Linked DNA regions of Streptomyces venezuelae. Each later gene encodes a partner of the first gene's protein in a complex. Links are inferred from orthologs where the notes say so. Each region holds a gene or a part of one and is shown on either strand. Other genes may lie near its edges.

Region 1 (7,877 bases):
AGGCCAAGGCGGCCGCGTCGGAGGAGCCGAAGCAGGCTCCGGCCAAGAAGGCGCCGGCCAAGAAGACCGCCACCAAGAAGGCGGCGGCGAAGTGACCGCGGCCCCGCAGCTCGTCGTCCACCGCGACAAGGAGCTGATGGCGCAGGCCGCCGCGGCCCGCCTCATCACGAAGATCGTCGACGCGCAGGCCGCCCGCGGCCACGCGTCGGTGGTCCTCACCGGCGGCCGCAACGGCAACGGCGTCCTCGCGGCGCTCGCCGCGTCCCCCGCGAAGGACGCGATCGACTGGTCGCGGCTCGACCTATGGTGGGGCGACGAGCGCTTCCTGCCGGACGGCGACCCGGAGCGCAACTACACCCAGGCCAAGGAGGCGCTGCTCGACTCGGTGCCCCTCAACCCGGCCCGGGTGCACCCGATGCCGGCCTCGGACGGCGCGTACGAGGTGGACGCGGCGGCGGAGATCTACGCCGCCGAGCTCACCGCGGCCGCGGGCCCGGAGGACCACGGTCCGGTGCCGACGTTCGACGTCCTGATGCTCGGCGTCGGCCCGGACACGCATGTCGCGTCGCTCTTCCCTGAGCTTCCGGCTGTGCGGGAGACGGAGCGCTCGGTGGTCGGCGTGCACGGCGCGCCGAAGCCCCCGCCGACCCGTGTCACGCTCACGCTCCCGGCGATCCGGGCGGCCCGCGAGGTGTGGCTGCTCGCGGCGGGCGAGGACAAGGCGAACGCCGCGGCGATCGCCCTGTCCGGCGCGGGCGAGGTGCAGGCCCCCGCGGCCGGTGCCTACGGCCGCTCGCGGACGCTGTGGCTCCTGGACGCCGCGGCGGCCTCCCAGCTCCCCCCGGAGCTGTACCCGCCGGCCGTCGCCTGACGGTTCACCGCGTCACGTCCCTGAGGGCCCCACACCATCCCGGTGCGGGGCCCTCAGTCGTTCACTCCTCAGGCGTCGGCGAGGACGCGTCGGTAGCTGCTGCCGTCCTGGGCGCGGACGAGGAGGCCGTCGGTGACGCAGTATCGGCGCAGGGCCGCCGTGTCGTCGTGGACGGTGCGGAACGCCTCGTTGACCTCGACCTCGCTGTAGGTGCGGTCGGCGTCGAAGAGGGTGTCCGTGAGGTGGACGAGGAGTTCGTGGCGCACGACGGGGCGGACCGGTATGGCGGTGAGGCGGCCATGCGTGAAGAAGCCGGTGAGGCGGCGCGGCACCGTGGGACGGTCGTGCGCGTCGACGGGGTCGGGCGAGCGCCGGAAGACGGCGGCGTCGGCCCGCAGCGAGCCGTCGGGCAGCCGCTCCACGAGGCCGGTGGCGAGGAGGCGTCCCAGGTGCTTGCGGGCGACGGCCGAGTCGGCCTCGCGGGGCGGCAGGTCGTCGAGGACGATCCGCGCGTACAGCCTGAGTCTCTCGGGGTCGGCGAGCGCGGCGTGCAGCTGGTCCATGACGGGGTCCCTCCCGGCGGGTGACGGAGCCGAAGCAGTGTCACCCGCCGGGCGGGCGGGCCGCATCCGATTAACAGAGGTGAGACTCGACTGGTGAGACTCAACGCCCGCGCAGATCGCGGTACTTGGCGACCAGCGCCGTGGTCGACCCGTCCAGGTCGGGCACCTCGGCGCCCTCGGTCAGCGCGGGCTCGACGCGCTTGGCGAGGACCTTGCCGAGCTCGACGCCCCACTGGTCGAAGGAGTCGATGTTCCACACGGCGCCCTGCACGAAGACCTTGTGCTCGTACAGCGCGATGAGCTGGCCGAGGACCGAGGGGGTCAGTTCCTTGGCGAGGATCGTCGTGGTGGGGTGGTTGCCCTTGAACGTCTTGTGCGGGACGAGCTCCTCCGCGACGCCCTCGGCGCGCACCTCGTCCGGCGTCTTGCCGAACGCCAGCGCCTGGGTCTGCGCGAAGAAGTTGGCCATCAGCAGGTCGTGCTGGGCGACCAGGCCGGGCAGCAGGTCGGCGACGGGCTCGGCGAAGCCGATGAAGTCCGCCGGGATCAACTTCGTGCCCTGGTGGATGAGTTGGTAGTAGGCGTGCTGGCCGTTGGTGCCGGGCGTGCCCCAGACGACCGGGCCCGTCTGCCAGTCGACCGGCTTTCCGTCGCGGTCGACGGACTTGCCGTTGGACTCCATGTCCAGCTGCTGGAGGTACGCGGTGAACTTGGAGAGGTAGTGCGAGTACGGCAGGACGGCGTGCGACTGCGCGTCGTGGAAGTTGCCGTACCAGACGCCCAACAGGCCCATCAGGAGCGGCACGTTGGACTCGGCGGGCGCCGTACGGAAGTGCTCGTCGACGAGGTGGAAGCCGTCGAGCATCTCGCGGAAGCGGTCGGGCCCGATGGCGATCATCAGGGAGAGGCCGATCGCCGAGTCGTACGAGTAGCGGCCGCCGACCCAGTCCCAGAACTCGAACATGTTGTCCGTGTCGATGCCGAAGTCGGAGACCTTCTCGGCGTTGGTCGACAGGGCCACGAAGTGCTTGGCGACGGCGTCCTGGCCTGCTTTCAGCTCGGTCAGCAGCCAGTCGCGCGCGGAGGTGGCGTTGGTGATCGTCTCGATGGTGGTGAACGTCTTCGAGGCGATGATGAACAGCGTCTCGGCGGCGTCCAGGTCCCGCACGGCCTCGTGCAGGTCCGCGCCGTCCACGTTCGACACGAAGCGGACCGTGAGGCCGCGGTCGGTGAAGGAGCGCAGCGCCTCGTACGCCATCGCGGGGCCGAGGTCGGAGCCGCCGATGCCGATGTTGACGACGTTCTTGATGCGCTTGCCGGTGTGACCGGTCCACTCGCCGGAGCGGACCTTCTCGGAGAAGGCGCTCATCTTGACGAGGACGGCGTGCACGGCGGGCACCACATTCTCGCCGTCGACCTCGATGACGGCGTCCCGCGGGGCGCGCAGCGCCGTGTGCAGGACGGCCCGGCCCTCGGTGGTGTTGATCTTCTCGCCGCGGAACATGGCGTCCCGCAGCCCGAAGACGTCGGTGGCGGCCGCCAGGTCGCGCAGGAGCGTCAGCGTCTCGTCGGTGACGAGGTGCTTGGAGTAGTCGATGTGCAGGTCGCCGACCTGGAGGGTGTACGCCGTGCCGCGCGCCGGGTCCGCGGCGAAGAGCTCTCGCAGCTGCACCTCCCCCAGCCGGTCACGGTGCTCGGTGAGCGCCGTCCACTCGGGAATCCGGTCGAGCCTGGCGCGGCTTTCTGCGTTCATCTCGGACTTCAGCCTTCTCTCGTACGTGCGTACGTTAATTGCCCCGCTGCACCCTCCAACCTAATCGATCAGGGAGCGGGATGAGATGTCCGAAACTGTCTCTCCGCACACGTACCGGAACAGCGAAACCGGCCGGACACTTTTCGTTGTCCGGCCGGTTCCGTTGTCGTATTCAAGTGCTAGATCTCGCCCCGCAGTTTGGCGAGCGCTTCCGCGAGGATGGCCTCCCCGTCCGCGTCGCTGCGCCGCTCGCGTACATACGCCAGGTGCGTCTTGTACGGCTCGGTGCGCGGCGGGTCCGGCGGGTTGTCCCGGTCCTGACCTGCCGGAAAGCCGCAGCGGGGACAGTCCCACGTATCGGGGACCTGCGCGTCGCTGGCGAAGCTCGGCTGCGTCTCGTGCCCGTTGGAGCACCAGAAGGAGATGCGCAGTCGCGGCGCGGACTCACCGCGCTCGGCCTCGCCCATCGGCCCCGCCCCGACCCGACTTCCTCGGATCGCGTTGCCACTTGCCACGGTCGTAACTCCCTGCGTGATGGTGCTGCTGCGGGCGCCTCAGTTTACGTAAGGCCCAACGCGCGTCCAGTGTTGGGAGTTACACCCCACCCCCGGACGCAAGCCCCATGATAAGCCGCACACGCGGGCTCGCACCGGACAAGCGACCAGTGGCTGACGCTAGTTGTTCGCCTTCATGAGAAGGCCGAGCGCGACAATGCACGCGAACCACAGCAGACCGACCACGACCGTGATGCGGTCGAGGTTGCGCTCGGCGACGGAGGATCCGCCGACGGACGACTGCATGCCGCCACCGAACATGTCGGAAAGACCGCCGCCCTTGCCCTTGTGCATCAGCACCAGCAACATCAGCAAGGCGCTGAAGACGATCAGGGCGATCGAGAACCCCATAACCACGGCTGGACCAACTTCCTCGGATCTGAATCGACGACGGGGGCCGAAGGCTTCGAGCTTCGACCCCCGTCAGGGTACGACGTAACGCCGCTAGCGCATACTCACTGGTCGCCGAAGCGAACGATCTTGACGAACTCGTCCGAGTCCAGCGCCGCGCCACCGACGAGCGCGCCGTCCACGTCGGGCTGCGCCATGATGTCGGCGACGTTCTTCGCCTTCACCGAGCCGCCGTACTGGATGCGGACCTTGTCGGCGAGCTCCTGCGAGTACAGCTCGGCGAGGCGGCCGCGGATCGCGCCGCAGACCTCCTGCGCGTCCTCGGGGGTCGCGACCTCGCCGGTGCCGATGGCCCAGACCGGCTCGTAGGCGATGACGATGGTCTCGGCCTGCTCGGCCGGGATGTCCTTCAGGCCGCCGTCGATCTGGTTCAGCGTGTACTGGACCTGCTGGCCCGCCTTGCGGATGTCCAGGCCCTCGCCGACGCAGAGGATCGGGGTCAGACCGTGCTTGTACGCGGCCTTCACCTTGGCGTTGCAGATCTCGTCGGTCTCGTTGTGGTACTGGCGGCGCTCGGAGTGGCCCACGGCGACGTAGGTGCACTTCAGCTTGGCCAGCATCGGGCCCGAGATCTCGCCGGTGTAGGCACCGGAGTCGTGCGCCGAGATGTCCTGGGCGCCGTACTTGATCTTGAGCTTGTCGCCGTCGACCAGGGTCTGCACGGAGCGCAGGTCGGTGAAGGGCGGCAGGACGGCGACCTCACAGGCCTCGTAGTCCTTGTCCGCCAGGGCGAAGGCGAGCTTCTGGACGTGGGCGATGGCCTCGAGGTGGTTGAGGTTCATCTTCCAGTTGCCCGCCATCAGCGGGGTACGCGTAGTCATCAGGTGTCAGTTCTCCAGTGCGGCGAGGCCGGGGAGCGTCTTGCCCTCGAGGTATTCGAGGGAGGCGCCGCCGCCGGTCGAGATGTGGCCGAATGCGTTTTCGTCGAAGCCCAGGTTACGTACGGCCGCGGCCGAGTCGCCGCCACCCACCACGGTGAAGCCGTCACAGTTGAGCAGGGCCCGCGCGACCGCGGCGGTGCCGTTCGCGTAGTCGGGGTGCTCGGCGACGCCGACCGGGCCGTTCCAGAACACGGTCTCGGCGTCGGCGATCTTGGAGGCGAAGAGCTCACGCGTCTTCGGGCCGATGTCCAGGCCCTCCTTGTCCGACGGGATCTTGTCCGCGTCGACGGTCTCGAAGTCCGCCGGAGCCTTCGTCTTCAGGTCGGGGAACTCCGTGGAGACCAGGACGTCCACGGGAAGGACGAGCTCGACGCCGTTCTTCTCGGCGCGCTCCATGTACTCCGTGACGGTCGCGATCTGATCCTCCTGGAGGAGGGAGATGCCGACCTCGTACCCCTTGGCCTTGAGGAAGGTGTACGCCATGCCGCCGCCGATGAGGAGGCGGTCGGCCTTGCCGAGCAGCTCGTCGATGACGGCGAGCTTGTCGGAGACCTTGGCGCCGCCGAGGATGACGGTGTACGGGCGCTTCACGTCCTCGGTGAGCTTCTTGAGGACACCGACCTCGGTGGCGATCAGGTAGCCCGCGTAGTGCGGGAGCTTCGCCGGCAGGTCGTACACGGAGGCGTGCTTGCGGTGCACGGCGCCGAAGCCGTCGCCCACGTAGACGTCGGCGAGGGCGGCCAGCTGATCGGCGAACTCGCCGCGCTCGGCGTCGTCCTTGGACGTCTCACCGGCGTTGAAGCGGAGGTTCTCGACGACGGCGACCTGACCGGGCTGCAGGCCCTTGACCGCGTCGTGCGCGGCGGGGCCGACGGTGTCCTGCGCGAACGCGACGGGCGCGCCGAGGAGTTCACCGAGCCGCTCGGCGGCGGGCAGCAGCGAGAAGGCCGGATCCGGGGCGCCCTTGGGGCGGCCCAGGTGCGAGGCCACGACCACCTTGGCGCCCGCGTCGGCGAGGGCCTTGACGGTCGGCAGGACGGCGCGGATGCGGCCGTCGTCGGTGATGGTGCCGTCGGCGAGCGGCACGTTGAGGTCGGCGCGGACGAAGACCCGCTTGCCGTCGACTCCTTCGGCGAGAAGTTCGTCGATCGTCTTCATGAACTGGACTCCTTGGGTGGGCTGACGCGCAACAGGGCCCGGAGCGCGCCTCGTTGCGCGGTCCGGACCCTGTGCTCACATCTAGGTGCCTGCTCTGGTGACTAGAGCTGACCGCCGACGAAGACGGTGAGGTCGACGAGGCGGTTCGAGTAGCCCCACTCGTTGTCGTACCAGCCGAGGATCTTCACCGTCTTGCCCTCCTGGACCATGGTCAGGGAGGAGTCGAAGGTGCAGGACGCCGGGTCGCCGACGATGTCGGACGACACGATCGGGTCCTCGGTGTAGTAGAGGATGCCCTTCAGGTCGCCGTCGTCCGCGGCCTTCTTGAACGCGGCGTTGACCTCGTCCTTGGTGACCTCGCGCTGCAGCTCGACGACCAGGTCGGTGGCGGAGCCGGTCGGGACCGGGACGCGCATCGCGATGCCGTCGAGCTTGCCCTTGAGCTGGGGCAGGACCAGGGCGGTGGCCTTCGCGGCACCGGTCGTGGTCGGAATGATGTTCTCGGCGGCGGCGCGGGCGCGGCGCAGGTCCGAGTGCGGGAAGTCCAGGATGCGCTGGTCGTTGGTGTACGCGTGGACCGTGGTCATCAGGCCCTTGACGATGCCGAAGTTCTCGTCGAGAACCTTGGCCATCGGCGCCACACAGTTGGTGGTGCAGGAGGCGTTGGAGATGACGTGGTGGTTGGCCGCGTCGTACTTGTCCTGGTTGACGCCCATCACGATCGTGATGTCCTCGTCCTTGGCCGGAGCCGAGATGAGGACCTTCTTGGCGCCGCCGGCGATGTGCTTCTCGGCGTCGGCCTTCTTGGTGAAGATACCGGTGGACTCGATGACCACGTCGACGCCCAGCTGACCCCACGGGATGTCGGCGGGGTTGCGCTCGGACAGCACCTTGATGGTGTGGCCGTCGACGGTGATGGTGTCCTCGGTGTGCGACACCTCGGCCTTGAGGCGGCCCAGAATGGTGTCGTACTTCAGCAGGTGCGCCGTGGTCGCGGTGTCACCCAGGTCGTTGACAGCCACGATCTCGATGTCCGCACCCTGCTCGAGCAGCGCGCGGAAGTAGTTGCGACCGATGCGGCCAAAGCCGTTGATGCCTACGCGGATCGTCACGAAACCGATCTCCTCGTTGGTACGCCGGTTTTAGACGCCGGCGAGTTGTATGGGATGTCCCCGACCGCCTCCGACCCTACCTCTCTGAAGCCTCTGAGGTGACATCGAGAGGGGCCGTTGGCGGCACAAAGGCCCGTACCCCGCAGTAGGGGTACGGGCCACCGGGACCTTGGTCCCGATTACGCACTGTCAGCTGCGCAGATGTGCCAGGGAGGCGCCCATAAGAGCGGCCCTTTCGGCGTCCGAGGGCACGTGCTCGAAGCCGAAGCCGAGGAGCACGCTGTCACGCGCTGTGACCGCCGCGAAGGAGCGGAAGAGCTCGCCGGTCCGCGCCCAGTCGCCTGTGATATTGGGGCTTCCGGCCGGGGGCGGCGCAACGCTCCAGGAGCCGAGCGAGGTCTCGAATCCCTCGGTCTCCGTGGCGTTGCCGTTGATGACGATTTGCGCGTTGTCGGCGAAGAGGCCGCGGCCTCCGGTCGAGGGGTCGGTGACGGAGCTGAGCGCCACCTCGATCTTCTTGCCCGCGTAGGGGCTGAGGTCGAAGGCGACGGGCTTCCAGCCGCCGGAGGAGCCG
Region 2 (3,635 bases), 3.0 Mb from region 1 along the record:
GTCCGGAGCCGTCAGGACGATCGGCCCCTCCTCCGTGAGGGCGATCGTGTGCTCCCAGTGCGAGGACCAGGTCCCGTCCGTGGTGATGACGGTCCAGTCGTCCTCCAGGACCTCCGTGCGCGGGGTGCCGAGGGAGACCATGGGCTCGATGGCGAGGCAGAAGCCGGGGACCAGCTTCGGGCCCTTGCCGCGGCGGCGCTCGACGTAGTTCAGGAGGTGCGGGTCCATGTGCATCTCGGTGCCGATGCCGTGGCCGCCGTAGTCCTCGACGATCCCGTACTTGCCGCCGCCCGGCTTCGGCTGCCGGCGGATGTACGTCTCGATGGCGCGGGAGATGTCGACGAGCCGGTTGCCCTGCTTCATGGCCGCGAGACCGGCCCACATGGACTCCTCGGTCACCCGCGAGAGCTCGATCAGCTCCGGAGCGTGACCGGTGCCCACGAACGCCGTGTAGGCCGCGTCGCCGTGCCAGCCGTCGACGATGGCGCCCGCGTCGATGGAGATGATGTCGCCGTCCTTCAGGACGGTCTTGTCGTCGGGGATGCCGTGCACGACGACCTCGTTGACCGACGTGCAGATCGTCGCGGGGAACCCGCCGTACCCCAGGAAGTTCGACTTCGCCCCGTGCTCCGCGATCACCTTGCGGGCGACTTCGTCCAGATCCTTCGTCGTGGCGCCGGGCACCGCGGCCTCCCGGGTCGCGGCGTGAATCGCGGCGACGACAAGGCCCGCCTCACGCATCTTCGCGATCTGCTCGGGGGTCTTGATCTGCACCATGGGGTTCCGCTCTCCGTCTTCCGTCCGACAACCGACGTATACAACACTACGGCCGCGGTCCCCCGAGGGGCACCGCGGCCGGAAACAGCGTACTGAACTACTTGTCGCCCTTGAGCGCGTCCATCGCGCGCTCGGTGACCTCGTCCACCTTGCCGAGCGCCGAGATCGTCACGACCAGACCCTGGGTCCGGTAGTAGTCGATGATCGGCTCGGTCTGCGTGTGGTAGACCTCGAGCCGCTTGCGCACCGTGTCCTCGCTGTCGTCCTCGCGCTGGTAGAGCTCGCCGCCGCAGACGTCACAGACGCCTTCCTGCTTCGGCTTGCTGTACGTCACGTGGAAGACGTGGCTGGAGTCCTTGCGGCAGATCCGTCGGCCCGCGATCCGCTTGACGACCTCGTCCTCGGGGACCTCCAGGTCCAGGACGGCGTCGAGCTTCACGTCGTCGGCCTTGAGCGCCTCGTCCAGCGCCTCCGCCTGCGACACGTTGCGCGGGAACCCGTCGAGCAGGAAGCCGTTCTCGGCGTCCGGCTGCGCCATGCGGTCCTTCGCCATGGCGATGGTCACCTCGTCGGGGACGAGGTTCCCGGCGTCCATGTACGCCTTCGCCTGCTTGCCCAGGTCCGTGCCCTGACTGATGTTGGCACGGAAGAGGTCGCCCGTGGAGATGTGCGGGATCGACAGGTTCTTGGCGAGGAACGCGGCCTGCGTTCCCTTGCCCGCACCGGGCGGCCCGACGAGGACGATTCGCATCAGCGGAGGAACCCTTCGTAATTGCGCTGCTGGAGCTGGCTCTCGATCTGCTTCACGGTTTCCAGACCCACACCCACGATGATGAGGATGCTCGTCCCGCCGAACGGGAAGTTCTGGTTCGCCTGGAAGCCCACCAACGCCATCGTCGGCACAAGAGCGATCAGACCCAGATACAGCGAACCCGGCCAGGTGATCCGGTTGAGTACGTAACTCAGGTACTCAGCGGTCGGACGGCCAGCCCGGATGCCCGGGATGAAGCCACCATACTTCTTCATGTTGTCGGCGACTTCCTCGGGGTTGAAGGAGATCGCGACGTAGAAGAAGGCGAAGAAGACGATCAGGATGAAGTACGTGGCGATGTAAATCGGATGGTCACCCTTGGTCAGGTTCGCCTCGATCCACGTCTTCCATCCCGAGTTGCCGCCCGCGAACTGAGCGACGAGCGCGGGAATGTAAAGCAGCGACGAGGCGAAGATCACAGGGATGATGCCCGCCTGGTTGACCTTCAGCGGAATGTACGTCGACGTACCGCCGTAGGACCTGCGGCCGATCATTCGCTTCGCGTACTGGACCGGAATGCGACGCTGCGCCTGCTCGACGAAGACCACCAGGCCGACCATGACGAGACCGACCGCGATGACGGTGCCGAACTCGATCCAGCCGCCCGCCAGGTCACCCTGCTGCTTGATGGCCCACAGGGCGCTCGGGAAGGTCGCGGCGATCGAGATGAACATCAGGATCGACATGCCGTTGCCGATGCCGCGGTCGGTGATGAGCTCACCGAGCCACATGACGCACGCCGTACCGGCGGTCATGGTGATGACCATCGTGATGGTGACGAAGATCGACTGGTCGGGCACGATCTCGCTGGCCACGGGGCAGCCCTGGAAGAGGGTGCCGGTGCGGGCGGTGGCCACGAGGCCGGTGCCCTGAAGGATCGCGAGCGCGATGGTCAGATAGCGCGTGTACTGCGTGATCTTCGCGGTGCCGGCCTGGCCCTCCTTCTTGAGGGCCTCGAGTCGCGGGATCACCACGGTCAGCAGCTGCAGAATGATGCTCGCCGTGATGTACGGCATGATGCCGAGCGCGAAGATCGTGATCTGCAGCAGCGCGCCACCGCTGAACATGTTGACCAGACCGAACAGGCCCTGGTTCGCGTTGGCGTTGTCGATGCAGGTCTGGACGTTCCGGTAGTCGACACCGGGAATCGGCACATGCGTACCCACCCGGTAGATCACGATGATGCCGAGTGTGAAGAGCAGCTTCTTGCGCAGGTCGGGCGTCTTGAACGCCCGGGCGAACGCGGTGAGCACGGTGCCTCCTGCGACCCCCGCGCGCGTGCGTCAGAGGTAATGGTCTGAGGTTCGACGAATACGTATCAGTCAAGAAAACCGTGCGGGCAGACCGCACGGAGCTTAGACAGTGCACGCCACCTTACCGGCGACCGTGCCCCCCTAGGAACGACCAACCGGGGATGCCCCTTTTGTGGGGCATCCCCGGCTGGGAATCGCTCATGTCATCGACACGTCTGGATGAATCAGACGAGCTCGGTGACGGTACCGCCGGCGGCGGTGATCTTCTCCTTGGCGGAGCCGGAGACGGCGTCGACCGTCACCTGCAGCGCCACGGTGACCTCACCCTGGCCGAGCACCTTGACGAGGCTGTTCTTGCGAACGGCACCCTTGGCGACGAGACCCTCGACGGTGACCTCGCCACCCTCCGGGTACAGCGCGCTCAGCTTGTCGAGGTTCACGACCTGGAACTCGGTCTTGAACGGGTTCTTGAAGCCCTTGAGCTTCGGGAGACGCATGTGGAGGGGCATCTGGCCACCCTCGAAGCGCTCCGGAACCTGGTAACGGGCCTTGGTGCCCTTGGTACCACGACCAGCGGTCTTACCCTTGGACGCCTCACCACGACCCACACGGGTCTTGGCGGTCTTGGCGCCCGGGGCGGGCCGGAGGTTGTGGACCTTCAGCGGGTTCTGCTCCGCCATGTCAGTCGACCTCCTCAACCGTCACGAGGTGGCGGACGGTGTGCACCATGCCGCGGAACTCGGGGCGGTCCTCCTTGACGACCTGCGTGTTGATGCCCTTGAGACCAAGGGAAC

Evidence for each region. The genes of interacting proteins can lie anywhere in the genome.
Region 2: the proteins of secG (region 1) and secY are in contact, whole or in part, in a crystal structure (PDB 5AWW), measured with the Thermus thermophilus proteins. The link is inferred for Streptomyces venezuelae from one-to-one orthologs. Residues at the interface, in WP_223903268.1 of Thermus thermophilus: Tyr5, Ile9, Tyr12, Leu13, Ala16, Leu19, Val20, Val23, Leu24, Gln26, Glu27, Pro28, Gln30, Gly31, Ala32, Asp34, Leu35, Met36, Gly37, Gly38, Ser39, Ala40, Asp41, Leu42, Phe43, Ala45, Arg46, Val48, Tyr53, Thr56; in WP_096411648.1 of Thermus thermophilus: Leu14, Gln16, Arg17, Phe20, Ile34, Pro35, Pro37, Ile72, Arg108, Arg109, Asn112, Gln113, Arg116, Ile117, Ile120, Pro145, Gly146, Trp147, Phe152, Phe155, Val156, Val159, Thr160, Val162, Ala163, Gly164, Ala166, Leu167, Trp170, Glu173.

Annotation. Positions count from the first base shown.
Region 1 is NZ_CP029191.1:1,800,302-1,808,178, forward strand. The notes cover bases 2,478-5,284. They hold secG (preprotein translocase subunit SecG), read right to left. Parts: upstream 4,093-5,284; coding sequence 3,862-4,092; downstream 2,478-3,861. Other genes in these bases: pgi (glucose-6-phosphate isomerase), read right to left, coding at 2,478-3,187; DEJ49_RS08070 (RNA polymerase-binding protein RbpA), read right to left, coding at 3,367-3,702; tpiA (triose-phosphate isomerase), read right to left, coding at 4,197-4,973; DEJ49_RS36330 (phosphoglycerate kinase), read right to left, coding at 4,980-5,284. In the rest of the region: glucose-6-phosphate dehydrogenase assembly protein OpcA, read left to right, coding at 1-95; pgl (6-phosphogluconolactonase), read left to right, coding at 92-871; DEJ49_RS36945 (DUF2087 domain-containing protein), read right to left, coding at 940-1,434; more of pgi, read right to left, coding at 1,535-2,477; more of DEJ49_RS36330, read right to left, coding at 5,285-6,191; gap (type I glyceraldehyde-3-phosphate dehydrogenase), read right to left, coding at 6,293-7,303; DEJ49_RS08095 (M14 family metallopeptidase), read right to left, coding at 7,493-7,877. UniProt on the Bacillus subtilis protein: Involved in protein export. Participates in an early event of protein translocation.
Region 2 is NZ_CP029191.1:4,843,734-4,847,368, reverse strand. What follows is about bases 685-3,635. They hold secY (preprotein translocase subunit SecY), read right to left. Parts: upstream 2,842-3,635; coding sequence 1,528-2,841; downstream 685-1,527. Other genes in these bases: rpmD (50S ribosomal protein L30), read right to left, coding at 3,523-3,635; rplO (50S ribosomal protein L15), read right to left, coding at 3,066-3,521; DEJ49_RS22085 (adenylate kinase), read right to left, coding at 875-1,528; map (type I methionyl aminopeptidase), read right to left, coding at 685-777. In the rest of the region: more of map, read right to left, coding at 1-684. UniProt on the Bacillus subtilis protein: The central subunit of the protein translocation channel SecYEG. Consists of two halves formed by TMs 1-5 and 6-10.